DNA from 4 places in the Ureibacillus sp. GCM10028918 genome. Region 1 is predicted to be linked to each of the others. Evidence: riboswitches for the same ligand, from Rfam matches in the RefSeq annotation. Region 1 holds a riboswitch; each other region holds the start of a gene.
What was found. Region 1 has a riboswitch for thiamine pyrophosphate ahead of thiM (hydroxyethylthiazole kinase). Riboswitches for the same ligand answer to the same signal wherever they lie in the genome.
Positions count from the first base shown of each region.

Region 2: another riboswitch for thiamine pyrophosphate. It lies ahead of ACFQU5_RS11055 (ABC transporter substrate-binding protein); the one in region 1 lies ahead of thiM (hydroxyethylthiazole kinase).
Region 3: another riboswitch for thiamine pyrophosphate. It lies ahead of thiT (energy-coupled thiamine transporter ThiT); the one in region 1 lies ahead of thiM (hydroxyethylthiazole kinase).
Region 4: another riboswitch for thiamine pyrophosphate. It lies ahead of ACFQU5_RS19775 (YkoF family thiamine/hydroxymethylpyrimidine-binding protein); the one in region 1 lies ahead of thiM (hydroxyethylthiazole kinase).

Region 1 covers NZ_JBHTFK010000037.1:54,667-60,768, forward strand. The annotation lists gene ACFQU5_RS17580 (energy-coupling factor ABC transporter ATP-binding protein) at 1-253, shown strand, start outside; gene ACFQU5_RS17585 (energy-coupling factor transporter transmembrane component T family protein) at 250-1,047, shown strand; gene truA (tRNA pseudouridine(38-40) synthase TruA) at 1,073-1,810, shown strand; gene rplM (50S ribosomal protein L13) at 2,035-2,472, shown strand; gene rpsI (30S ribosomal protein S9) at 2,495-2,887, shown strand; TPP riboswitch at 3,156-3,256, shown strand; TPP riboswitch at 3,312-3,410, shown strand; gene thiM (hydroxyethylthiazole kinase) at 3,534-4,274, shown strand; gene thiD (bifunctional hydroxymethylpyrimidine kinase/phosphomethylpyrimidine kinase) at 4,271-5,086, shown strand; gene thiE (thiamine phosphate synthase) at 5,076-5,699, shown strand; gene ACFQU5_RS17620 (3-oxoacyl-ACP reductase) at 5,702-6,102, shown strand, end outside.
Region 2 covers NZ_JBHTFK010000007.1:357,324-363,425, reverse strand. The annotation lists gene ACFQU5_RS11080 (DUF4386 domain-containing protein) at 1-381, opposite strand, end outside; gene ACFQU5_RS11075 (helix-turn-helix transcriptional regulator) at 427-663, opposite strand; gene ACFQU5_RS11070 (hypothetical protein) at 665-1,111, opposite strand; gene ACFQU5_RS11065 (GNAT family N-acetyltransferase) at 1,311-1,817, opposite strand; gene ACFQU5_RS11060 (hypothetical protein) at 1,938-2,210, opposite strand; TPP riboswitch at 2,429-2,538, shown strand; gene ACFQU5_RS11055 (ABC transporter substrate-binding protein) at 2,649-3,668, shown strand; gene ACFQU5_RS11050 (thiamine-binding protein) at 3,671-3,961, shown strand; gene ACFQU5_RS11045 (ABC transporter permease) at 3,961-4,722, shown strand; gene ACFQU5_RS11040 (ABC transporter ATP-binding protein) at 4,719-5,459, shown strand; gene ACFQU5_RS11035 (TatD family hydrolase) at 5,456-6,102, shown strand, end outside.
Region 3 covers NZ_JBHTFK010000021.1:9,959-16,060, reverse strand. The annotation lists gene ACFQU5_RS15275 (SbcC/MukB-like Walker B domain-containing protein) at 1-1,717, shown strand, start outside; gene ACFQU5_RS15270 (hypothetical protein) at 1,734-1,862, opposite strand; gene ACFQU5_RS15265 (magnetosome magnetite crystal formation protein family) at 1,921-2,250, opposite strand; TPP riboswitch at 2,385-2,492, shown strand; gene thiT (energy-coupled thiamine transporter ThiT) at 2,632-3,189, shown strand; gene map (type I methionyl aminopeptidase) at 3,511-4,263, shown strand; gene ACFQU5_RS15250 (tryptophan-rich sensory protein) at 4,319-5,050, opposite strand; gene ACFQU5_RS15245 (polyphosphate kinase 2 family protein) at 5,163-5,903, shown strand; gene ACFQU5_RS15240 (GNAT family N-acetyltransferase) at 6,022-6,102, shown strand, end outside.
Region 4 covers NZ_JBHTFK010000041.1:110,081-116,182, reverse strand. The annotation lists gene ACFQU5_RS19800 (Eco57I restriction-modification methylase domain-containing protein) at 1-770, shown strand, start outside; gene ACFQU5_RS19795 (glycoside hydrolase family 18 protein) at 828-2,135, opposite strand; gene ACFQU5_RS19790 (hypothetical protein) at 2,739-3,203, opposite strand; gene ACFQU5_RS19785 (hypothetical protein) at 3,154-3,378, opposite strand; gene ACFQU5_RS19780 (hypothetical protein) at 3,455-3,640, opposite strand; TPP riboswitch at 3,937-4,043, shown strand; gene ACFQU5_RS19775 (YkoF family thiamine/hydroxymethylpyrimidine-binding protein) at 4,144-4,749, shown strand; gene ACFQU5_RS19770 (ECF transporter S component) at 4,742-5,320, shown strand; gene ACFQU5_RS19765 (ABC transporter ATP-binding protein) at 5,317-6,102, shown strand, end outside.

The DNA of each region.
Region 1 (6,102 bases):
AGATGCAGCACGTTATGCTGATAAAATCGCGATTATGCATGAAGGACAATGTGTACTAAACGGAACACCACATGAAATATTTTCAGATGCGGATACACTTGAAAAATACCGTTTAGAATTGCCGCATATTGTTCGTTTCCAAGGAAAGATTGAAAAGTTGATGAATAAGTCATTAGCCAAAATTTGTTTAACTGAAGAGGAGCTGGCGGCTGAAGTTGCACATGCCTTAAGAGAGGGGCGTGACGCTAGATGATGGAGAAAATGATATTTGGTCGGTTTATTCCAGGTGATTCATTTGTACATCGATTAGATCCCCGCGCTAAGCTTGTTTTTGTATTTGCGTTTATTTTAGTTGTTTTTTTAGCGAATAATATTGTTACTTACGCTTTTCTATTAGCATTTACATTGCTTGTTATTTTAATGTCCCGTATTCGTCTGTACTTTTTAATCAACGGATTAAAGCCGGTCATGATTCTTTTAGTATTTACGTTCTTGATTCATATTTTATTTACTAGAGAAGGGGACATTCTCTTTGAACTCGGGTTCCTTAAAGTCTATGAGGAAGGTTTAAGACAAGGGATATTTATCTCAATTCGATTCCTGGTGCTTGTGTTCATGACATCTATTTTAACATTAACCACTTCACCTATTTCCATTACGGACGGGATTGAAGTACTACTGAACCCTTTAAAAAAGGTGAAAATGCCTGTTCATGAATTGGCTTTAATGATGTCGATAGCCCTTCGCTTTATTCCAACATTAATGGATGAAACCGATAAAATTATGAAGGCACAAATGGCACGTGGTTCCGATTTAAGTGCGGGGCCATTAAAAGAACGTGTGAAAGCTGTTGTCCCACTCTTGGTTCCGCTATTTGTCAGTGCCTTTAAACGGGCGGAGGATTTAGCAACTGCCATGGAGGTTCGAGGGTATCGTGGGGGAGAAGGACGCACGCGGTATCGTCAGTTAAAATGGGATTGGCGTGATACAGTCAGTTTAGTTGTATTAGTTGTCATGACCGTATTATTAGTGTTCTATCGTAATTAGTAGGACTAGGCGAGGTGAAGTTCAGGTGAGATTAAAAGCAACGATTAGTTATGATGGTACTCTTTTTGCCGGCTATCAGGTACAGCCTGGGGAACGTACTGTTCAGCTTGAAATCGAGAATGTATTAACCAAAATGCATAAAGGGGAAAAGGTCAAAGTTACGGCAAGCGGTCGTACCGATGCCCGTGTCCATGCAACAGGACAGGTTATTCATTTTGATACTTCACTTTCAATACCGGTTGATCGTTATAAAAAAGCATTGAACGTCCAATTGCCCCGAGATATTCGTGTCCTGGCAGTGGAGGAAGCAGCTTCTGATTTTCATGCCAGATACAGCGTATCAGGTAAACGGTATCGGTATATTTGGAATTGCGGGGAGGATCAAAGTCCTTTTCGTAGACATTATACGGTGGAAACGGGTGGAATGAAGCCGAATATTGAAAACATGCAGGCTGCTGCACAGTACATTGTCGGTACACATGATTTTTCCTGCTTCTGTGCGGCCAATACAAGTGTAGTAGATAAAATACGTACTGTTCATTCATTGAACTTCTATTGGCAGGGAGAAGAGCTGCATATGGTCATAGAGGGCAATGGCTTTTTATATAACATGGTACGTATCATCGCTGGTACCTTGTGGGAAGTTGGCATAGGTAAACGCGAGGTACAAGAGTTAGAAGGAATTGTTGCTTCAATGGAACGCGGAAAAGCTGGTAAAACCGCACCGGCACATGGTCTTTACCTGGAAAAAGTGTTCTATTAGAAGCGTGAAACATGCCCAGAAACTGGGGGTACACGCACTGCGATGTGTGTGATAAAATAAATAAGCAACACTACCAGGTGTGTTGCTTTTTTTCTTGACTTATGTGTAAATATATTATAAGATGACATATGGTATTTTCATTACCACCACAAATAAGCCCCGAAACTTATAAGTGTATACTAATGAAAAATAACGGTAATCGAATCGATTAGGAGGATATATAAATGCGTACAACATTCATGGCTAAAGGTCACGAAGTAGATCGTAAATGGTTAGTAGTTGACGCAGAAGGACAAACGCTTGGACGTTTAGCTTCTGAAGTAGCTGCTATCTTACGCGGTAAACATAAACCAACATTCACACCAAACGTTGACACAGGTGACTTTGTTATTGTCATCAACGCTGACAAAATTCATTTAACAGGTAACAAATTAGAAGGTAAAATCTATTACCGTCACACTCAATTCGCTGGTGGTTTAAAACAACGTACAGCTGGCGAAATGAAAGAAAAGTACCCAACACAAATGATCGAATTAGCGGTTAAAGGGATGCTTCCTAAAAACTCTTTAGGACGTAAAATGTTCGGTAAACTTAACGTTTACGCTGGAGCAGAACACCCACATGCAGCACAAAAACCAGAAAGCTATACGCTTCGCGGATAATTAATAAGAGGAGGATACACCCTTGGCACAAGTTCAATATATCGGCACAGGTCGCCGTAAAAGCTCAGTAGCTCGCGTACGTTTAGTACCAGGCGAAGGTAAAATTGTTATCAACAACCGTAGCATCGAAGAGTACTTACCATTCGAAACTTTACACTTAATCATCAACCAACCATTAGAAGCAACTCAAACTAAAGGTAGCTATGATGTATTTGTAAACGTAAACGGTGGTGGATTCACAGGTCAAGCTGGAGCAATCCGTCACGGTATCGCTCGTGCGTTACTAACAGTTGACCCAGATTTCCGTCCAGCACTAAAATCTGCAGGTTTACTAACTCGTGACCCACGTATGAAAGAACGTAAAAAATACGGTCTTAAAGGTGCTCGTCGTGCACCTCAGTTCTCAAAACGTTAATTTTGGCGTTTCAAGACTCTCAAAGCATTTGCTTTGGGGGTCTTTTTTATGTGAAAAGAGGTACTGGTCATATTTTGGTCACTTCTGCCTTCAATAATAAACTTACAAAGCATTTTAGTTAATTTATTAGATGCTTTACTTCTCTTAAAGGCAGTTACTTATATAGTGCTTACTCCAAAAGAATTGGTAGAGACATTCTGGACCGGATTACTTTATTACAGGAAAAGATAGATTTTTTATTTATATAGTGTAATATAGAACATAATTAAATGTTTTGCAGGGGGACACGATTTGTGTTGAGAAGGCTAAAACCTGACCCTTAGAACCTGATCCGTTAATACGGGCGTAGGGAGCAACGTACAAATTATCTGTGTGCTTGTATGCTCTCCTTTTTTCAAGGGGAGCTTTTCTTTTTGCAAAATTACTTTAATTGCGGGGGGACACGTTCGTGTTGAGAAGGTTAAAACCTGACCCTTAGAACCTGACAGTTAAGACTGACGTAGGGAGCAATCAAGGGTGTAGTCTACCTTTTTTGGCCTCTACTTTCATAGTAGGGGTTTTTTGCTCTCCAATAAAAGGGAGGAAAAATACATGTTATTTCGTAGAGAATTTCGAAATGAAGAGCTATTTCCGGAGGTGAAGCGATATGCTAGCGAAAATTAATCAAGCCAAACCACTGGTACACTGTATAACGAACTATGTCGTAGCGAATTTTACAGCCAATGGGTTACTGGCGATCGGTGCTTCCCCGGTAATGGCAGATGAGGTAGAAGAGGTAGCTGATATGGTTTCAATAGCGGGTGCATTGCTATTAAATATTGGCACGGTGAATACCCGTACCGAAAAGGCAATGCTTGTTGCTGGGAGAAAGGCAAATGAGTGCGGCGTGCCGGTCGTATTAGATCCTGTAGGAGTTGGCGCAACACCTTACCGTAAAAGTGCTGTCATGCAACTACTTGAACAAGTAAGTATTGATGTGCTGCGTTGTAATGAAGGCGAGCTTGCTTCAATCTATGGCGTCACGTGGGAGTCTCGTGGAGTCGATAGTGGCACTGGTGACATGGACACAATATCTGTCGCAAAAGAGCTTGCAAGGAAATATCAATGCATCGTCGTGGTAACAGGGGAAACTGACCTTGTGACAGATGGACAAGAAATCATACAAATCCGCGGAGGGAATATCTATGCAACCCGTATAACTGGCACAGGTTGTCTATTGAGCGCGATTTGTGCAGCTGTTTTGGCAAGTAGTGAGCATCCGATGCAGGATTTAGCTTCTACATTAAAACAATATAAAGACGCAAGTGAACAAAGCGGAGAAGAATTAGGAGCATTTCAGATTAATTTTATAAATGCATTACAAAGAATGGCGGAGGGATCTAAATGATTGCCTTAACAATAGCAGGTTCAGATTCTGGTGGGGGCGCAGGAATTCAGGCAGATATCAAAACCTTTCAGGAGCTAGGGGTATTTGGTACAACAGCAATCTCGTCTCTTACCGCACAAAATACACTTGGGGTGCATGGTATTTTTGAAGTAACCCCTGAATTTTTGAAACAACAAATTGAGGCTGTACTGTCCGATTTTAATGTACAAGCGATTAAAACAGGTATGCTTTTTTCGGCAGAACTCATTGAGGTGATAGCAGAATTCATGAAAATGCAAAACATCCCTCTTGTTGTTGATCCTGTCATGATTGCTAAAGGCGGCGAAAGTTTATTAAAGGAAGAGGCGGTTACAGCATTAAAAACAGAGCTTCTTCCACTAACAACAATTTGTACGCCGAACATCCCTGAAGCAGAGGTTCTTACGGGAATGACCATTAACAATGAAAGTGATATCGAACAAGCGGCTAAAAAAATCTTGGCATTCGGTGTACAGTATGTCGTGATGAAGGGTGGACACTTACACGGAGAATTTTCTATAGACACGGTTTATTGGGAAGGCGGCTATTTCATTATGAAAACCCCACGTGTGCAAACAAAGGATACACATGGTACGGGGTGTACATTTTCTGCAGCCATTACGGCGCATTTAGCAAAAGGATTATCAATAGAAGAGGCCATTATCGAGGCAAAGAGATTCATCCAGTTGGCTATTTCAACCCCGTTATCGATTGGGAATGGCCATGGCCCGACAAATCATTTTGCATATAAACGTGCAGGCGGGAAATGTGAGGTAACTGTCCATGAAGCGTAATGACTTGAATGTGTATTTTATTATGGGGACGGCAAATAGCAAGCAACCCTTAGAAATTCTTGAAAAAGCATTACAGGCAGGGATTACTTGTTTCCAGTTTCGTGAAAAAGGAGAAGGGCGTTTAAGCGGTAAATCCTATGAGTCATTTGCTCGGGCCTGTCAAAAACTTTGCAGGACTTACAATGTGCCATTTATTGTGAATGATGACGTTGAACTGGCATTAAAGTTAGATGCTGATGGGATACACGTTGGGCAGGATGATGAAGGCATTACCGAATTTAGAGAACGTGCGAAAAATAAAATCATTGGTGTTTCGGTCCATGATGAACAAGAGATGGCCCTTGCTGTACAAAGTGGGGCAGACTATGTTGGCATCGGTCCCATTTATCCCACGAAGTCCAAAAGTGATGCGAAACCACCTGCAGGGCTAAACTTTTTACGAAAAGCAAGAAGCCAGTATCCCGATTTTCCGATTGTAGGGATTGGTGGAATTAATGAAATGAATGCGGCGGAAGTTCGCTCTGCGGGTGCAGATGGAGTAGCTGTCATTTCCGTCATTTGTGAAAGTCCAAATATAGAAAAAACACTTCAGGAACTAAGTGGGGAGAAATAATTATGGAATTACATGAACAAACGGTGTTAATTACTGGGGCCAGCCGAGGAGTTGGAGAAGAGCTTGCGCGGGCATTTGTAAATGAAGGGGCAAATGTCGTTATTAACTATTATAAGAGTCGGGACAAGGCTGAACATCTAGTCAATGAGTTAGGTGATAAGGTAATCGCTTTGCAAGCAGATATACGTAATCGTCAAGAAGTAATGCAATTGGTCGAGACAGCGAAACAATATTTTAATACACCCATCACCACGGTTGTAAATAACGCATTGATTGACTTTGAGTTTAATCCACTTACGCAAAAAAACGCATTTGAATTGAGTTGGACTGATTATAATAAACAATTTGAAGGAACAATTCAGGGTGCTCTAAATAGTGTTCAAGCTTGTCTAAATGATATGAA
Region 2 (6,102 bases), on a different contig from region 1:
AGAAGCCAGAAAGTACGCCGAATCCTGAGATCCTGCTGCAACAAATTCCCGACTTAACGTCAATAGAGAAAGCACGCTAATTATTCCAACAGTAATAATAACAGCTTCAAGGAATCTAAAACATACATGCCAAAGAGCCACCGTCTCATTATACTTTCTTAAAATAGGAAACATTGTTGTTGCAGTTCCAACTACTGAAACTACAAGAATCAGCTCCATAATTGCACCTAGTATCACTTGGTTTGCATGTTCGGCACCACTTTTTAGGTAATCCGATCCATTAAGGATAGGATCATATAAATTAAGACCAATAACTGCCGTAATGGCTGCAAGTAAAAACAGAACTCCTACAATCTTTGCCGATTTCTTATTTGAACTCATTTTTTATCCCCTTTGTTTAATAATTTCAAAAACGATATAGCAATATCAATCAAAGTTCTTCTGCTTTGTGTCTTCTTCGTAGAAAAATACTTCTTCCAACGGTAAATTAAAGGCTTTAGCAATACGAAATGCCAGTTCCAAAGATGGAGAGTAATTTCCCTTTTCGAGAGACACGATTGTTTGTCTTGTTACACCCACCTTGTCAGCCAATTGCTGTTGAGTCATTTCGTCATGGTTGAATCGTAGTTTTCGTATGTGATTGCCAACAAGACTTTTTCCCATCTTACACTCCTCTCCTATAGTGATATAGCCTTGTAGCAGATCCGGTCACATCCGATATGAAACCTGAGAAGATTAGGATAATAAACATCACCTGCAAAGGCTGGTAGATAATAAGTGAACTCATGGCAAGAATAAAGCCGATGATAAATACAAAAAATGAATTCCGGAACGCTTTCAAGTCAATTAACTTATCCAGTTCATCTGCAAATTTTGGTTCCCTTTCTTTTGTTGTCATTCTAAAGACAATATTAAAAATAATACTGATAATGATATGTGCCACTATTGAAAACACAGCTAGAATTAGCACGAAAGAACCCCAGTAACGAAAGCTCTCCATCGACTCCACACCTTCTCCAGGATAACGCGGGTACATATACAAGCAATAGGTTACAAAAATAAATATGGCACTGATCAACGATACGATGCTCTTCTTTTCTTGATAGGTCATATCTTCACCCCCTGTTTATTATTTTTTACATAAAGTAAAGTTTGTTATACATAATGTATGTTGAACTACACAAAAAGTTAACTACATGTTACATTAATTTTTCAAAAGACTCTTCTTTTGCTATTTGTTCGACAAAAAAAGGAGTTGCCTCATATATAGTTTGAGACAACGCCTTTTTTGTTGAACTATTAAACTTTCTTTAATTCGAAAGCTTTTTCCCTAAAATAACTAGATCTCTTTTTACTCCGTCCAAAGTTGCCACTTCCGGGAAGTGAGCCCATTTTTCAAAACCGAACTTTTCAAATAAACGAAGACTTGGCTCGTTGTGACCAAAGATAAATCCTAATAAAGTATCCACATCACAGCTTGGTGCCGTTTCAATGACTTTCGATAACACTGTCTTTCCAAGACCATTTCCTCTGAAATTTTCATCCAAGTAAATGCTGACTTCTGCCGTTGCTTGATAGGCAGGTCTTCCATAAAAGTCTTGAAGGCTTACCCATCCGCAGATTTCACCACTTGTTTCCACTACCCAAAGAGGTCTTTTGGAAGGGTTATGCTCATGGAACCATTTTAATCGATCTTCTACCGTAACCGGTTCAGTGTCTGCCGTAACCATTCTGCCTGCGATCGTTGAATTATAAATCTCTACAATTTTCGGTAAATCTTCTAGTGTCGCATCGCGAAATGTAATCTCTAGTGCCATAAAAACACCTCATAATTATTATAATTTTAAATCCATGTTAATTCTATTTACACCGAAATACAATAAAATCTTTGGGAAGATACGCAAAAATAAAAAGCGCCCCTACATTTGTAGAAACACTTATTTTACCATTCTTTTAAAAATGCCAAGATATACAAGGGCAAAACCGATGACTTCAAGCAAGATAAAGCTATATATCATAACAGTAAATCCTACAAACCCGTCTTCTTCATCCATTCCAAATAAAATCCCGGCAATCCAAGCTACTAAAGGGGCAATAGCAACAATTGTCGCCACTCCCCAAGTTACAAGCTTCTTTTTCCTTGCCTTGTTACGGCTAGTAAAAAATGCCAAACCGAAGGCAAGTACTAAGATAGTGATAGCAATTGGCAAATGTTTTTCTCCCCTAATTCTAATACTATTTTGGTTGTAGATTCTCTAATTCCGATTATAACAAAACTCACATCTTCCTGTAACCAAGTGAACACTTGAAATTCTATCATTTGTACGAAGATGGATATCCACGACTCTATTTATCTAAAATGTATTTCAAAATAATATTGAACTTTTCTCATAGTTCTGTCTAAAATAGGAAATATAAGTTCATATCAAGAAGAATGTAGGGGTGCTGGTTTAGCCAGCTGAGACTGTATCCGTTAGATACTGACCCTTTGAACCTGATTTGGTTAATACCAGCGTAGGGAACATTGGCTTCAATCTGAGTTTCTTTCATATTGAAATGAATGTTATTTACGTCTGGGATTATTTCTATCCCAGACGTTTTTTATTTCTTCTTTTTATGGATTAATTCAAATGTATTGGAGGATTCCCATGAAAAGATTTTACATCTTTGTGATGATTGCAGTATTCGCGCTTGTTGGCTGCCAATCGAACGTAGCACAAACAAACTCAACATCAAACGAGCAAACTAACGAAACAAATGAATTAGAGAAAGTAAGCGTGGTGTTGGATTGGACACCTAACACGAATCACACAGGGTTATATGTTGCAAAAGAAAATGGCTATTTCGAAGAGCAAGGCTTGGACGTTGAAATTATACAACCAGGTGATGCGGGTGCCGATCAGCTTGTGGCTTCAGGTAATGCAGAGTTTGGTGTAAGCTACCAAGAATCAATTACTCTAGCACGTACACAGGATGTACCGATTGTTTCGATTGCAGCGGTGATTCAGCACAACACATCAGGGTTTGCCTCACCAGCAGCCAAAAAGATTGCTTCTCCAAAAGATTTCGAGGGACAAGTATATGGAGGTTGGGGCTCCCCTATTGAACAGGCTGTGTTAGAAACTTTAATGAACACAGAAAATGCTGATATCAATAAGCTTGATATCGTAAATGCCGGTGATGCCGACTTTTTCACAATGACCAATCAAGGAATAGACTTTGCGTGGATTTATTACGCATGGACAGGAATTGAAGCTGAACTTCGTGGCGAAGACATCAATATGGTCTACTTAACGGACTATAGTGAAAAACTAGATTACTATACTCCGGTTCTTGCAACAAATGAAAAAATGATTGAAGAAAAGCCAGAAACAGTGAAAGCCTTTGTAGCAGCAGCGTCTCAAGGCTATCAATTTGCAATTGAAAAACCAGAGGAAGCAGCGGCTATCCTTTCTAAAGCAGCTCCCGAACTGGATACCGAGCTTGTGCTGGAAAGCCAAAAATGGCTGGCAGATAAATATCAGGACGATGCTCCGCGCTTTGGAGAACAGAAATTAGAGGTTTGGCAAAACTATGCCGAGTGGATGAAAGAAAACGGTGTATTAGAAGGCGACTTTGACCCAGAAGCAGCATTTACAAATGAATTTTTACCGAAAGAAGGAGAATAAAAATGGCCAATTCATTGATTAGTGTACAAATTATCCCAAAAACAAAAGAATTTGCAGATGTAATCCCTTTGGTAGATGCAGCAATTGCTGTCATTGAGGAGTCCGGTGTGAAATACAAGGTTCAGCCATTGGAAACTACGATGGAGGGCGAACTTTCCACACTTTTATCCATCATCGAAAAAATGAATAAAAAGATGATTGAACTAGGTAGCATTAATGTGATTACGCAGGTGAAAATTCTATATCAACCAAGCGGAACATCCATGGAAGCCCTCACGGAGAAATATCATTAATGAAAAAAATGCGGATGCGTGGAGGAAGGTCTCTTTTCTTCCTTCTCTTTTTATTTATCCTATGGGAGCTACTCATTCGACTGACGGATACACCAAAATGGCTATTGCCCGCTCCAAGCGACGTTTTGAAAGAGGCGTCAATTGGCTTTGGCGACTTCTATGGTCATCTAATTTCTACCATTAGTTTATCGATTGTTGGACTTATTATAGGCAGTAGTGTCGGACTTCTGATTTCCATCATTCTTCACCGATTGCCAAAAGTAAATGAAGTCCTTTATCCACTTTTAATCTTATCGCAAAATATCCCAACGATTGTGTTAGCGCCTTTATTAATTATATGGTTTGGTTTCGGGCTGCTGCCCAAGCTCATTATCATTAGCCTAGTTTGCTTTTTCCCGATTGTTGTAGCCAGCATGGATGGGTTTAGGCAAACAGCTCCTGAGTTAAAACATTATATGAAAATGATTGGTGCTACCAATAAACAAATCTTTTGGAAGCTAGAGCTGCCCCATGCCCTTCCCTCCATTTTTTCCGGTTTAAAAATCTCAGCTACCTACAGTGTGATGGGCGCTGTCATTTCCGAGTGGCTTGGTGCCAAAAAAGGCATTGGTGTCTATATGACGCTAGCACAATCTTCTTTTCGCATTGATCGCGTATTCGTAGCGATTGGCTTTATCATGTTATTAAGCGTTTGTTTGTTCGGGTTAATCCGGCTTGTGGAAAAACTATTGATTAAAGGTCGAAATGAGGGAATGAGATGAGTTTAACAATTACTGAATTAAATAAAGCTTTTGGACAGCTTCCAGTACTGGATAAATTGAATCTAAAAGTGAATAGACATGAGTTCGTTGCAATCCTTGGACCCTCTGGCAGCGGGAAAAGTACCCTTCTTCAACTTGTCGGCGGCCTTCTTGCACCAGACAACGGAAGTATTCAGTTAAACGGAGAAACGATTAATGGAAAGAAAGGCTTGATTAGCTACATGCCTCAAAACCCGTCCTTACTTCCATGGCGTACTGTGTTAGAAAACGTTGTTCTTGCAGCAGAACTAAAAAGAAAACCCGATTATGAACAAGCAAGACGTTTGCTTGAAAAAGCCGGTTTAACAGAATTCGAAGAATCGTATCCCAATGAATTATCAGGAGGGATGAAGCAGCGAGTCGCATTTATTCGTGCGTTACTTAGCAATGAAAGCCTTCTCTGTTTAGATGAGCCCTTTTCAGCTTTGGATGAATTTACGCGAATCAAGATGCAAAAATGGCTTCTTTCCATTTGGGAAGAAGACCGCAAATCTATATTGTTTATTACCCATAGCATAGAAGAAGCATTATTTTTAGCAGACCGAATCTATATCTTATCGAAAAGACCAGCATATATAAAAGCAGAAATCACCGTCCCCTTTTCACGACCAAGAGACGAGCTTTTATTTGAAACGAATGAATTTTTCCAACTAAAGCAACAAATCTTCCAATACATGAAGGAGGAAATAGCAGAATGATGATTGATGCCCATATCCATCTCGACCATTATGATGAGGACGATCGAAAAGAAATTTTAGCCAAGCTTGCAGAGCATGGTGTTGAAGCATTGGTGGCTGTATCCTTTGACTTGCCTTCTTGTATCAAGAATCGCAGCTCTTCTCTTGAGGATAACCGTATACATGCAGCTTATGGTTTTCACCCTGAACAGGATATACCTTCAATTGAAGAAATGGATCAGCTATTTTCATGGATGAAAGAGCATATAGACGAAATGGTGGCAGTTGGTGAAGTCGGGTTACCTTACTATAAGAAATTAGAAAGTCTGGTACCCTTGGACTACGAACCTTACATTCAGTTGCTAGACCGATTTGTCGCATTTGCTGCTTCTTCACAGAAACCCATTGTTCTTCATGCAGTCTACGATGATGCACAAATTGCATGTGAATTACTAGAAAAGCATGGCGTGACAAAAGCTCATTTTCACTGGTTTAAGGGCGATGATATCGTTGTTAAAAGGATGGTAAAAAATGGATACTTTATATCCATTACACCGGATTGTTTATATGAGGATGAAATTCAGCAGCTCATTCGCAAGTACCCTATTGAACAAATGATGATCGAAACGGATGGGCCATGGCCGTTTGAAGGACCATATACAAA
Region 3 (6,102 bases), on a different contig from region 1:
GAGCAACTTAAAAGAAGTAATTAACCTTTTCTCAAACTACAGTAAGTTAAAGACTGACTTACATGCCTTACAAGTGAAGGCAAATAATGTGGAGGAAGAGTACCAGTCTGCTATGCAGATTTACGAATTAGAGGAAGGGAAATGGCTTGCAAATCAGGCATCCCGACTTGCAGCGAGTTTAGTGCCAGGCTCACCTTGTCCAGTTTGCGGCAGTACTGAACACGGACAAATTAGTAGTCAACACACTGAAATCGTTGATGAAACCACAATTAAAAAGTTAAAAATGAGTCTATCAGAGGTTGAGCAAAAGAAATATAGAGTTGAAGCAAATATAAGCGCCCTAGTAGCACGGGTAACGGAGTGTGAACAAGCGCTTGAGAGACTAAATGCGCCAATTAAGGAAGAACCACAATTTATTCAGCAATTTAATGTCCTTAATTTAACAATAGAGCAATTGAAAAACGACGATGCAAAGCTCGTAAGCTATAAGAAGAATCTTAAACAGGTAAAATCAGTATATGAACAATTAGAAGAAAAACAAAAACAGCTAGAGGAAAAACACTACCGTACGAAAGAACAGCTCCTAAAAGAAAGTACAGTTCTAACAGAACAACAAAAGGAAATTCCTGGTGATTTACAAAATATTTCACTATTACACAGCGCACTTGCAAAAGCAGAAAAGCACAAGCAAACGTTAGTTTCTCGATGGGAAAATGTACAAAAGCACTTACACGACGTCGAGAAGTTTGTAGCAACAACAGAAGAAGTAGTAAATCAAACAACGAAACAGATTGAACATCTAGAAGAAAAGCTCATTCAAGCAAAAGAAGAATTTAAACGATCTATGCTCCATGCAGGCTTTGAAAATTACAAGCATTTTGAAACTTCTATTCGAAGTGATGATCAAATTAATCAATTGCAGAATCAATATTTTGAGTTTACGAAAAACCTTCATACTCTAACAACTCAGGTTGTGCAAGATAGTGAAGAATTAGAAGGAAAAGAAAAAATAGATCTAACACTCGTTGAAGGAACTTTGAATAAGCTTAAACTTGAGTATGAAAATGCACTTCAGTCACTAAATCGCTCGCAAGAATATGAACGCCAAACAATCAATTTCTCTGAGAAGTTGGACCATGTGGCAGATAAAATATTTAAGCTGGAAGAAGTATCAAGTCAAATAATTGATTTGCACAATTTATTGCGTGGACAAAATAGTAAAAAGATCTCCTTTGAACGATATGTACAAATGGGGTATTTGGAGCAAATTACGGAAGCAGCCAATATTCGTTTAAAAAATCTATCGAACGGACAATATTATTTGCAATGTTCTGATCGGCAAGAATCACATGGCCGCCAAAGTGGTCTAAGCTTAGATGTGTATGATACATACACTGGACAGTCCCGGGATGTGAAATCATTATCTGGTGGAGAGAAATTTAACGCTTCCTTATGTCTGGCCCTGGGAATGGCAGATGTCATTCAAAGCTTCCAAGGAAATGTGAAAATAGACACGATGTTTATTGATGAAGGCTTCGGTTCGCTTGATGAGGAATCACTGATGAAAGCAATCGATACACTAATCGACCTTCAGAAATCAGGACGAATCATAGGGGTCATTTCTCACGTATCCGAGTTGAAAGCTGCAATGCCTGCTATTCTGCAGGTAGAAAAATTAAAAGAAGGCTATAGTAAAACATCTATCCTTCTGAAGTGAAAAAACGGCGGAGACACTAGTAGTCTCTGCCGTTCGTTTTAAATCTTGCCTTAGTAGATTTTCGGTTTGCCAGAAACTTTTTCGCGATGGGATATACAATGGGTGCCACTTTCATAACTGTTCGAACAATTTTACCAAAATTCATAGCAATGCACTCCTTCACCTTTTAAAGCCTTATAAACTGTATACCCATTAAAGCCACTTTAGAAACCTATCCGAAACAATCGATATGCCTGCACTAAATTCCAGATAATAATCCCAATTGTTATAAGAAAGGAGATTCCCATCAGAACAAACATTATTCCAATGAATCCATTCATATTATCATAATTCACAGAAAATACCCCTATAAACCCTAAGATGGCTATAAGAAGGGAAAGGGTGGTAGGGATTGAATGAGATATGAAAGCACGTTTTGCATGATATTTTACTTCCTTATCCTTGATGACCACATAAACGATTAAGGGCATCAAAAAGGGTGCAAACAAAAGACTCACATAACAAAGAGCAGATATAATTTTATTATTTTCCATGTATTCACCTCGTGCATTTTGCTTTATTATATATGGAAGTGATTGACAATAAAACGGATTCGTATTCATATTCTAGTTGAAAAGTACATATAGTTTGATACAATAAGTTATGTTCAAACAATTAAATAAAATGTATTTACCACAAGGGGAGCTGATGAAGTCAGCTGAGATTGTGCACTTGTTGCACTAACTCTATGAACCTGTAAGTTAGTACTTGCGTAGGGATGTGGATAGAAACCGACTCCAATTGGCGTTTAGGCTCTGTCCTGACGTCATTTTTATTTGGAAAAATGAGTCTAGTAGAGTTTTGATGTGTTGGACTAGATGATTTCTATTCCTTCTCTTAGGTTCTAATGCGGATTTAAAGAGAGGAGATTTGTTATGAACAATAAAAAATTATTAATGCTCGTTGAGATTGCGATTTTCGCGGGAATCGGTGTGGTGTTGGACCAATTTTCCTTTTCGCTTTGGGCACAAGGCGGATCCATTAGCTTTGTTATGTTACCGATCCTGATTATAGCGGTTCGGTGGGGAATGCTAGCAGGTATGACAACTGGATTATTAATTGGAGTCTTGCAAATGCTCTTTGGTGCTTATATCTTGCACTGGGCACAAGCGTTACTCGATTATGTAGTAGCATTTTCCGTTGTCGGCTCAGCCGGTGTTTTCAGAAAGCAAATTATAAAAGCGGCCAATGAAGTTGATAAGAAAAATATCGTTCTCTATATTGTATTAGGGATCGTTCTAGGCGGTTTGTTGCGTTACGCAGCCCACTCGCTTGCTGGTGTTGTCTTCTTTAGTGAATACGCTGGGGACCAGAACGTATGGGTCTATACATTAATTTACAATGGCTCCTATATGATTCCAGCTATCATCCTGACAGCAATTGCCGGTTCATTACTTTTCACAGCAGCACCCAGACTTTTAAAATCGAAATAAAAATATATAGACGGCCTAATATTTAGGTCGTCTTTTTTAGTCTCATAAGGGTGTATAAAGCGCATTGTAAATGAAAAATAAGAGTGAGATCTGTTTGTGATCCGGATTAACGCCATCTTAACCACAAGTCGGCTCTGTGGCTTGTGTGCTTAGTCCGCTCGCGTAATAATACTTAATATATTCTTTATTAGGAAAACACTTATGGTTAGAAGTAAATTAAATGCAGACAACCCTTAAATCAAGATTACATGCCCAATAATTTGTTATGATTGTGGTATATTATATAGAGATATATGTAAATAGGAAGAAGGAACATTTAAAATGATTGTACAAACTAAAGAAGAGTTAGAAGCGTTAAAAAAAATTGGGCGAATCTGTGCTGAAATTCGTGAGGCTATGAAAGCTGCAACAAAACCAGGAATCACTACGAAAGAATTAGATGAAATTGGTGGTCGTATGTTTACCGAAGCAGGAGCAATTTCTGGTCCTAAAGGCGAGTATGATTTTCCTGGATACACTTGCATTAGTGTAAACCATGAAGTAGCTCATGGTATCCCTGGTTCTCGTGTCATTAACGAAGGTGATATCGTGAATATCGATGTATCGGGTTCGTTAGATGGCTATTTTGCTGACACAGGAATTTCTTTTGTAGTCGGAGATGGACATCCAGAAAAAGAAAAACTATGTAAAGTAGCAAAATCTGCTTTTGACCGTGCCATGACAAAAGTTAAAGCGGGTTCAAAGCTGAATCAGATAGGTAAGGCAGTTGAACGTGAAGCGAGAGATCATGGATTAACAGTGATTATGAATTTAACGGGTCATGGTGTTGGCCGTGCATTACATGAAAAGCCAGAGCACGTTTTAAACTACTTTGATGCGTGGGATACTACTATTTTGAAAGATGGAATGGTGTTAGCAGTAGAACCATTTATTTCAGAAAAAGCTGAGCATATTGTAGAAGCTGGTGATGGTTGGACATTTATCACTCCAGATCAATCACTTGTTGCACAAATTGAACATACAATTGTAGTAACAAAAGACAAACCAATTATTATTACACAACTTGAAGACTAAAAAAAATCCTGTCACTTGAGCTCATTTCAAGTGTTCAGGATTTTTTTAATGTCCTCTATTTTGGGGGATGATATGCCTTTTTAATAAGGAACACGCCCACAACCATCACGCCAGCTAAGAATAGAGCAGCAGTCGTAACTAATAGTTCATTAAATCCGTTCTGAGCTGCAATTCCGATATAACACCAACTAAAGACAATTGGGTAAGCGGTATCAAAATGATGGTACCTAAGATGAAGTGCAATGGCCGTTCCGATGGTCATTATAATGACTGCCCAAAGAGCGTTACTTATTCCAAATCCCGACCATTGATACTCTATTAATAGGTAGCAGCACTGTAAGAGCAATAAGAAGGTCGACCAACTAAAGAAAATGGCAATTGGCATTCTTGCTGTGAACAATTCCTTTTTCAATGGATATGAAAAATAAAGGCCGAATAACACAACAACCTGCATTAATAAAATCACAGTTGAAATAATGAAATAATCACTGTGCCAGCTCCATAGATAGGCAATTTGCAGAACCACTGCAAGCATGAACAAGATTGTTTGATAATTCGTGATAAAGAAATCAGTCCGACGTAACTTGGTATAATTATAAATCCAAAGGAAAAGAAATATGAAAATAACAATCCATATGTAGTAAACATAATTTGCTGGTGCAAATAATAATGGCAATCGATTTATAATATCGATTGTTGAATGCCCATTTAACTGTAGCCAAAATGCATTTATTGTAAAGAGTGTAGCTACAATGACCGAAGTAAATAATAAGATTAATCGACTCATTCATTCCTCTCCCCTCTATAAAATTATATACATTTACAAAGCTTTGAACAACATTTTCCAATAACATACATATTTTTGTATAATAGATAGTAAAAAAACAGGAGTGGTAATGATGCAGAAAATAGAAGACTTAGATTTAGATATAACTATGGATAAAAAAGAGTTCAAAATAGAACTAGAAATACTCCAATATGAAATGTTGAAGATTCAGCAACTTCTATTTAAAAATAAAATTGGTCTAATCATTGCCTTCGAAGGTATGGACGCTGCTGGCAAAGGTGGTGCGATTAAAAGATTAACACAATCACTTGATCCACGTGGTTTTTTCGTTCACCCAATTTCTGCACCTCAAACCCATGAAAGGAGCTATCATTATTTGCATCGTTTTTGGGAAAAGCTCCCTCAACATGGCCAAATAGCAATCTTTGACCGTTCATGGTATGGAAGAGTATTAGTAGAAAGAGTGGAGGGGTTTGCTAATCAAAATGAGTGGGAAAGAGCGTATAATGAAATAAATACTTTCGAAAAAATGCTGACGGATGACCGATATATTGTTATTAAGTTCTGGATTCATGTAGGTAAAGATGAACAATTATCCCGTTTTAAAGAACGTCAAACAAATCCAATGAAGTCATGGAAATTGACTGAAGAAGACTGGCGTAATCGTGAAAAGTTTGATGAATATGTGAAATGTGCGAATGAAATGTTCCAACAAACGGATTCAATTAACGCACCATGGAAATTAGTTTCAGGAAATAATAAGCATTATGCTCGCATAAAAGTATTAAGAGAAACATTTCAACATGTAAAGCAAGTAGCTGTGCATAGAGGGTTAGCGAATAACAACTTTTAGATTAGAAAAGCAGGAATAAATAAAAACAGCTTGAATAAAGAAATAGATGATGTGCAAAATGATGGAAAAGTGATAATTTGTAAGAAACTTCAAGAAAGGCTTTAGGGTACCTCTGATGATGGTTAAAAAGTTTTTGAATTTATTACATAAAAAGGGTGATAAGTTGGTAAAAATTGAGGGGGATCGCTTATTATTACGC
Region 4 (6,102 bases), on a different contig from region 1:
TTTCTATTTTAGAGGAAATCAGCTTAATTAGAAAACATGGCTCACATTATCGATTCCTAAATAAGGAAGATAATGTAGGTGTTAATAAGCTGAATATTAAGACGGTCGATGAAAATATAAATATAAACGGTATTTTAAAAGATAAATTATGGAAAATGGTAATGGATATCGAAAGAAATTCATTAGACCCCTCTGTAATGGCGAAAGTCTTTACTATGAACGCTAGAGATTCAGTTCCTGAAGGTGAAGCTGGGTTTGTAATAACATCACCACCATATCTAAATAGAAATAACTATTTTGCTCAGCAAAAAGCAGAGCTAAGCATAACTGGGATTTTAAACTCAGAGAAAGAATATAAGAGACTAGTTAAGGACTCATATAAATCCCATGTAGAAGCTTCATTTAAAAATGACGTCGTTTCTGATATCCCTGAAGTTAATGAAATTTTAAATAAAGTTAAGCTGACAGAAAATAATAATCCTAAAATCCCTCACATGATTTGTGGTTATTTTGATGATCTACAAGAGACTTTAATTTCGATGAAATCTATTCTCAAGCACGGTTCGAAATTAGCATTTGTTGTAGGAAATTCACGGTGGGGAGGAGTAGTGGTACCTGTCGATCACTTGTTAGCATTGATAGCAGAACGTGTTGGTTATAAATTAGAGAAAATTCTTGTAGCTCGATATAAAGGGAATAGTCCTCAGCAAATGGCTAAATATGGGAAAATACCAGTTCGAGAATCGGTAGTAGTACTTGAATTAGTTTAATATGCAAAAGAGCTGACCACAAATAGAGGTCAGCTTCTTTTTATATAAACAAATCAATTATTTTCTGAAAATACGTTCTTGTAACCATGCACTCCAAAGTTCATTAAATACTAAGGGGTCTTTAACACAGTCTAGGGTATCTAAATAGTTGCTTAATTGATTGGTATATTCTACATCTAAAGCTTCAGTTGAAAGGCTGTCAGCTGCAATTAATTTATCATATCCGGCCCATTGTAACATGTGAATGTATTTATGGGCAGTTTTTTTCGTAACACCCCAGTCTCCATCTAATACTCCGATCCAGACAAAATCTTTTTCACGTAGGAATATAGAATTGTCCTTAATATATCCACGATAGAATAGGCTACGTGCAATTTGTTCCTTAGTTCGATTTTGAATGTTTTTTCCATGTCTATCACGTCCACCGCCAGTGGATTTAGACTGAATAAAAATGGGTCTATTAAGTTTTTGAGAGAATAATATAAAGTCCTCCGAGACTTTCGTTTTATCTACATTTTCCCCGCCTAAATGGTGAATTAAAGAGGGTACTGTAACATCTTTCGCAATACCACCTTGATATGCATATCCACTGTTTTTAAGTATTAATTCAATCACTGCTTCTCCTGGATTAAAATAAGAGCGAGATTCCCATAATTTATCCCAGTCTTGGTTTAAATAGTTTGTCCATTCTTTTCCATTTCTATTTCTTGAACGTAAAGAGGTTTGATAGGCTACAGACATACATTCACGAATAATAGGACTTTTAATATTTTCAGGTAATAGACCCTCTGCTCCGTTATCCTTCATATAGTTCCAAGCATTTTCTCGTAAATATGAATCAATAGGTTCATCATATGAAAGAGTAATCGATGCCCATTCTTTACTTAATTGTTCCCATACTTGACTATGTTGACCTTGGATGCTTATAACACCATTTTTTAGATTTAACATACGAGCTTCAAATGTAGGTTCCCAAGTATATATAACTTCATCAAAAAAATATTCAAAGGCTTCTAGTACGTATGCTAACCATGCCTGCCGTGTTCCACCGATAACTAGTATTCCTTTTATACTAGGATATCTACTTTTAAGAAGCATCAGTTCACCTAATTTTAGTTGCAATTTGTTTTCATTACTATGACCCGGTTTATCTGGTGAACAATATGTAACCGAAACAAATGCTGTAGGATCGCTAGAAGTTCCAAAATAACCGTCAACTTGAACGTCATATGTATTTTCAGAGTCTTGGTAATATGCTAGTCTCCCTGTATTCCAACCTAAAAAGTCCCTAATGCGTTTTTCTAATGAAGGGCCGAACTGTTGTACAAGTTTAAGACTGTTACTCTGATTCAAATAAGAATTCAAATATCTCATCCTTCCTTAAGGTAATTCAAATGGTATTATACCATTAACTGGATGATTTGAATTTATAAGAAATAAAATTTTCTGCATAGTATATTCCTCTATGTTAGGAAATTAATTATTAATAATTATATAAAAAGGATAAAAAGTTGCCCCCAACAACGCTAATTTAATTGCTTTGGCATTTAATTTGGCATTTAGCAAATATAAAAAAGTGCCTTGAATTCTTATAAATGCTGTTATTTTAATGTTTATAAGAGAAGGCGGTTCGACTCCCGCCGTCTCCATATACGAAAATATATAGTTTTATAAAATGCCAAGAACCTTAATATCGGAGGTTTTGGCGTTTTTCTTTTGTTATCTAAACTCAATTAAGCAAAAAAAGAATGTCACTTTGGTGATGTCTCCCTTTTTTATTGCCAATTAGTTTAAAAGGGAGGCTTTTTTATTAATAATTCCGAGAAAGTGATAATACATCAATTAACAACTAAAATAACAGCAAGATAACAATAAATTAGAACACAAAAACGCTTGGGGAAGTTCAAAAATACCCAAGCGTTTTACCTCTATTGTGTTGTTTGTTGCTCTTTATTTTTGAAATTCAAATTACTGTAAATTAAAGAAAACATGTCCGCCCAACATTTCTTCATAGCGAAGTTGTGCTTTTTCTCCTGTTTTCACTAAATTAGCAATGTAACCTTCTTTTTCGTTACCTACGTACATTTCAAAGCTGAAATCTGGTTCAGCTGTCGCATAAACATCACCACTATAAATATCTCCGGACTCACTTACCATTTCAAAATTCATAGTTCCGTCGATAAAAAAGGATAAATCTGCTGTTTCAGACTCAACAAATTTCACTTTTGTATATGCTAATACCCATTCATATCCTTCGGGAGCAGCTTCATTGAATTGGTTCATAGACAATAATTTTTGGTAGGCTTCATCACCGCCAATAACCTCTGTTACCGTTAAATCAAATTTGATTGCGTAGCGATTACCTTGGTTGGCATATAACTCGTCATCTACTGTAGTAGTTTTGGAAAGGTACAGGATTTGTTCTAGAACCAAGTTTAGATTCAGTCTCTTTTTTTTCTTCTTTAGGGAGAGCCGCAGCTTCTTTTTGTACATCTTCACTTTGTTGACTTTCTTCCTTCACTTCTACATCTTTTGTATCTTGCCCACATGCTGCAAGAAAAGCCGTCGTTAATAATCCTAAGATTACTAGTTTGAAACTTGTTTTCATTTTTTTCTTTCTCCTTTTAATTAAAAAGCTATTCTATTGAAAAATAAATTAACATGATATAAAAGAAACGAGTGTCTTACTCTGTTGTTTCTTCTGTTTCTTCCATTTCCTCAAACGCATCAGGATAAATGACTTTATGGCCCCCATTACCGTCAGTTCCACCTGGATGCGCTTCAGCTATTTCTCGGGTAGTCATAATGAATAATAAAATTGCAGCAAGCAGCGTTTTGCTATTTTCCTCATATTGTTCCTCCGCTTTCATATTATTTCTATCCTATCCACCTTTTTATCTACGTTTGAAATAGATAATTTAGAAGTTGCGAAATATAGAAATAATATAGGCTGAATTGCTAAAATTTACAGTATTTTTATTTTAAGATAACTAAACAAAGATAGAAAGAAACTACCCCTCGAAACTCTTAGGCCAGTTAAAGAAAGAAAACTGTACCAAAGTATTGTTTGAAAATGCATAATATTTTGAGGAGGGGATTAATTCAAAATATACCTTTACAAACATAAATTCCTTTGTTATGGTCTAAATAGAAAACTGCATACCGAGATAAGCACTAGGGGAGCTATGTAAATGGCTGAGAAGAACTGTTTTGTTCTGACTCTTTGCACCCGATCTGGATAATACCAGCGTGGGGAAGTGCGGTTAGATCATTTTCATTCATGTCTATAAACTCTAACTGCATTCCTCTGGGATGCAGTTTTTTGTTGTCTTTGAGCAATAACCAAGAGATCAATAGATTAGGAGGAAGTAAAATGACAAATCAAAGTTGTGGAGCAAGTAAAATTGCGGGCGCTAGTTTTTCCTTGCACCCAATGAGTGATGATTTTATCGACATCATCACAAGTGCACTTAAGGAAGTAGATACAACGAAGGTATGGATGAAGACAGATGATGTTACAACAACTGTTCGTGGGAAGGTGGTGCATGTCTTTGATGTCACAAGTGCCATTTTTCTAAATGCTGCGAAGTCAGGAAAGCATATTGCTTTTCAAGCTACCTATTCACTTGGCTGTCCAGGAGATTCAGAAGGTGATGTATATTTAGCCAAAGATGATCAACCTGCCAATGCTCTCGTGTGTGAGCAAATAAATCAACACATAGCAGCAAAGTTCTCTCTATACCCGTTAGGAAATGGTTCATATATGGACGTCATCTATCAACAAATAGAAGCAATAAAGGAATATGCGTCTGTGACACCAGCACATTATTCTACACGCCTAGATGGAGATGCTTCGAAAATTTGTAAAGGACTTCAAACAGTATTCGAGGAAGTTGTAAATGCTGGCTCAAGCCACACTGTCATGACGGTGAGCTTCTCGGCAAATAGTCCATCGCACCGAGGTACCAAACATGAATAATTGGCGTTTTAAAGAAATAGTGGTGCTTTCTGCATTGTCCGTTGTCTTCGCAGTTGTTTATTTGGCATTCCTGCCTGTAGGTAAGTTGCTCGTTGGTTTCTTTGGTCCAATTGGCTATGATTTAATTTTTGGTATTTGGTTTATCGTTTCAATCATTGCTGCTTATATTATCAGGAAACCAGGAGCTGCTTTCTTATCTGAAACGATTGCAGCTATGATTGAGGTGTTGATTGGGAATGCGGTTGGTCCTATGTTAATCATCGCTGGTATGATTCAAGGGATTGGGGCAGAAGCAGTCTTTGCAGCAACAAGATATAGAAACTATTCCACAGGGGTTCTTATGCTAGCGGGAGTTGGATCTGCTGTAACAAGCTTTATCTACGGATATTTTATGGGTGGTTTTGCAGCTCTCGAAACAGGGTATGTAATCGCCATGTTTGTTGCACGCGTTATAAGTGGCGCTTTAATTGCGGGTCTTCTTGGAAAGATTATTAGCGACGGACTTGCAAAAACGGGTGTGCTTTCAAGCTACGCACTCGGTAAAGAGATTCGGAAGAGGGAAGTTACATGATAGCCCTTGTTGAGGTTCAAAATCTCTCGCTACAGTTTGAATTCACAGAAAGAGATATTTTGTCTGATATTTCTTTTTCGTTAGAGCAAGGTGAGAGCATTCTAGTTCTTGGACCAAGTGGATGCGGAAAAAGTACGCTCACGCTTTGCCTTAATGGACTTTACCCTCGTGAGTTGGACGGGGCTATATCAGGAGAAATCCTGATTAATGGGAAACTAACAACTTCCTACAAACCTGGTGAGCTAAGCCGTCATGTAGGAGTTGTCTTCCAAGACCCAGAAACACAATTTTGTATGTTGTCTGTGGAAGATGAGATTGCATTTGGTTTGGAGAACATATCTGTACCACGGGAAGAGATAGAAAAGCGAATTGACTATGCTTTACACCTAGTGAATATGGAAAATTTTAAACAATCCACCATTTCAACTTTATCGGGAGGTCAGAAACAAAAACTTGCCATAGCATGTATTCTTGCAATGAAGCCGAGTCTGCTTATTTTAGATGAACCTACTGCCAATCTCGATCCAATCGCAAGAATGGATTTAATTCATACAATTAAGCAGTTGAAAAATGAAATTGGATTTTCGTTGATTATTATCGAGCACCAGCTAGATCAGTGGACCGAATTGGCCGATCGATGCCTATTGTTAAATAAGAAGGGTTCGGTTTTTTACGATGGATCATTGCGACAGGCGATTCGTTCACATCAAAAGGAGATTGAAGAAGAGGGAATCTGGCTTCCCAAAATAGCCCAGCAGGTTCTGCCGTATGTAGGTCCTGAT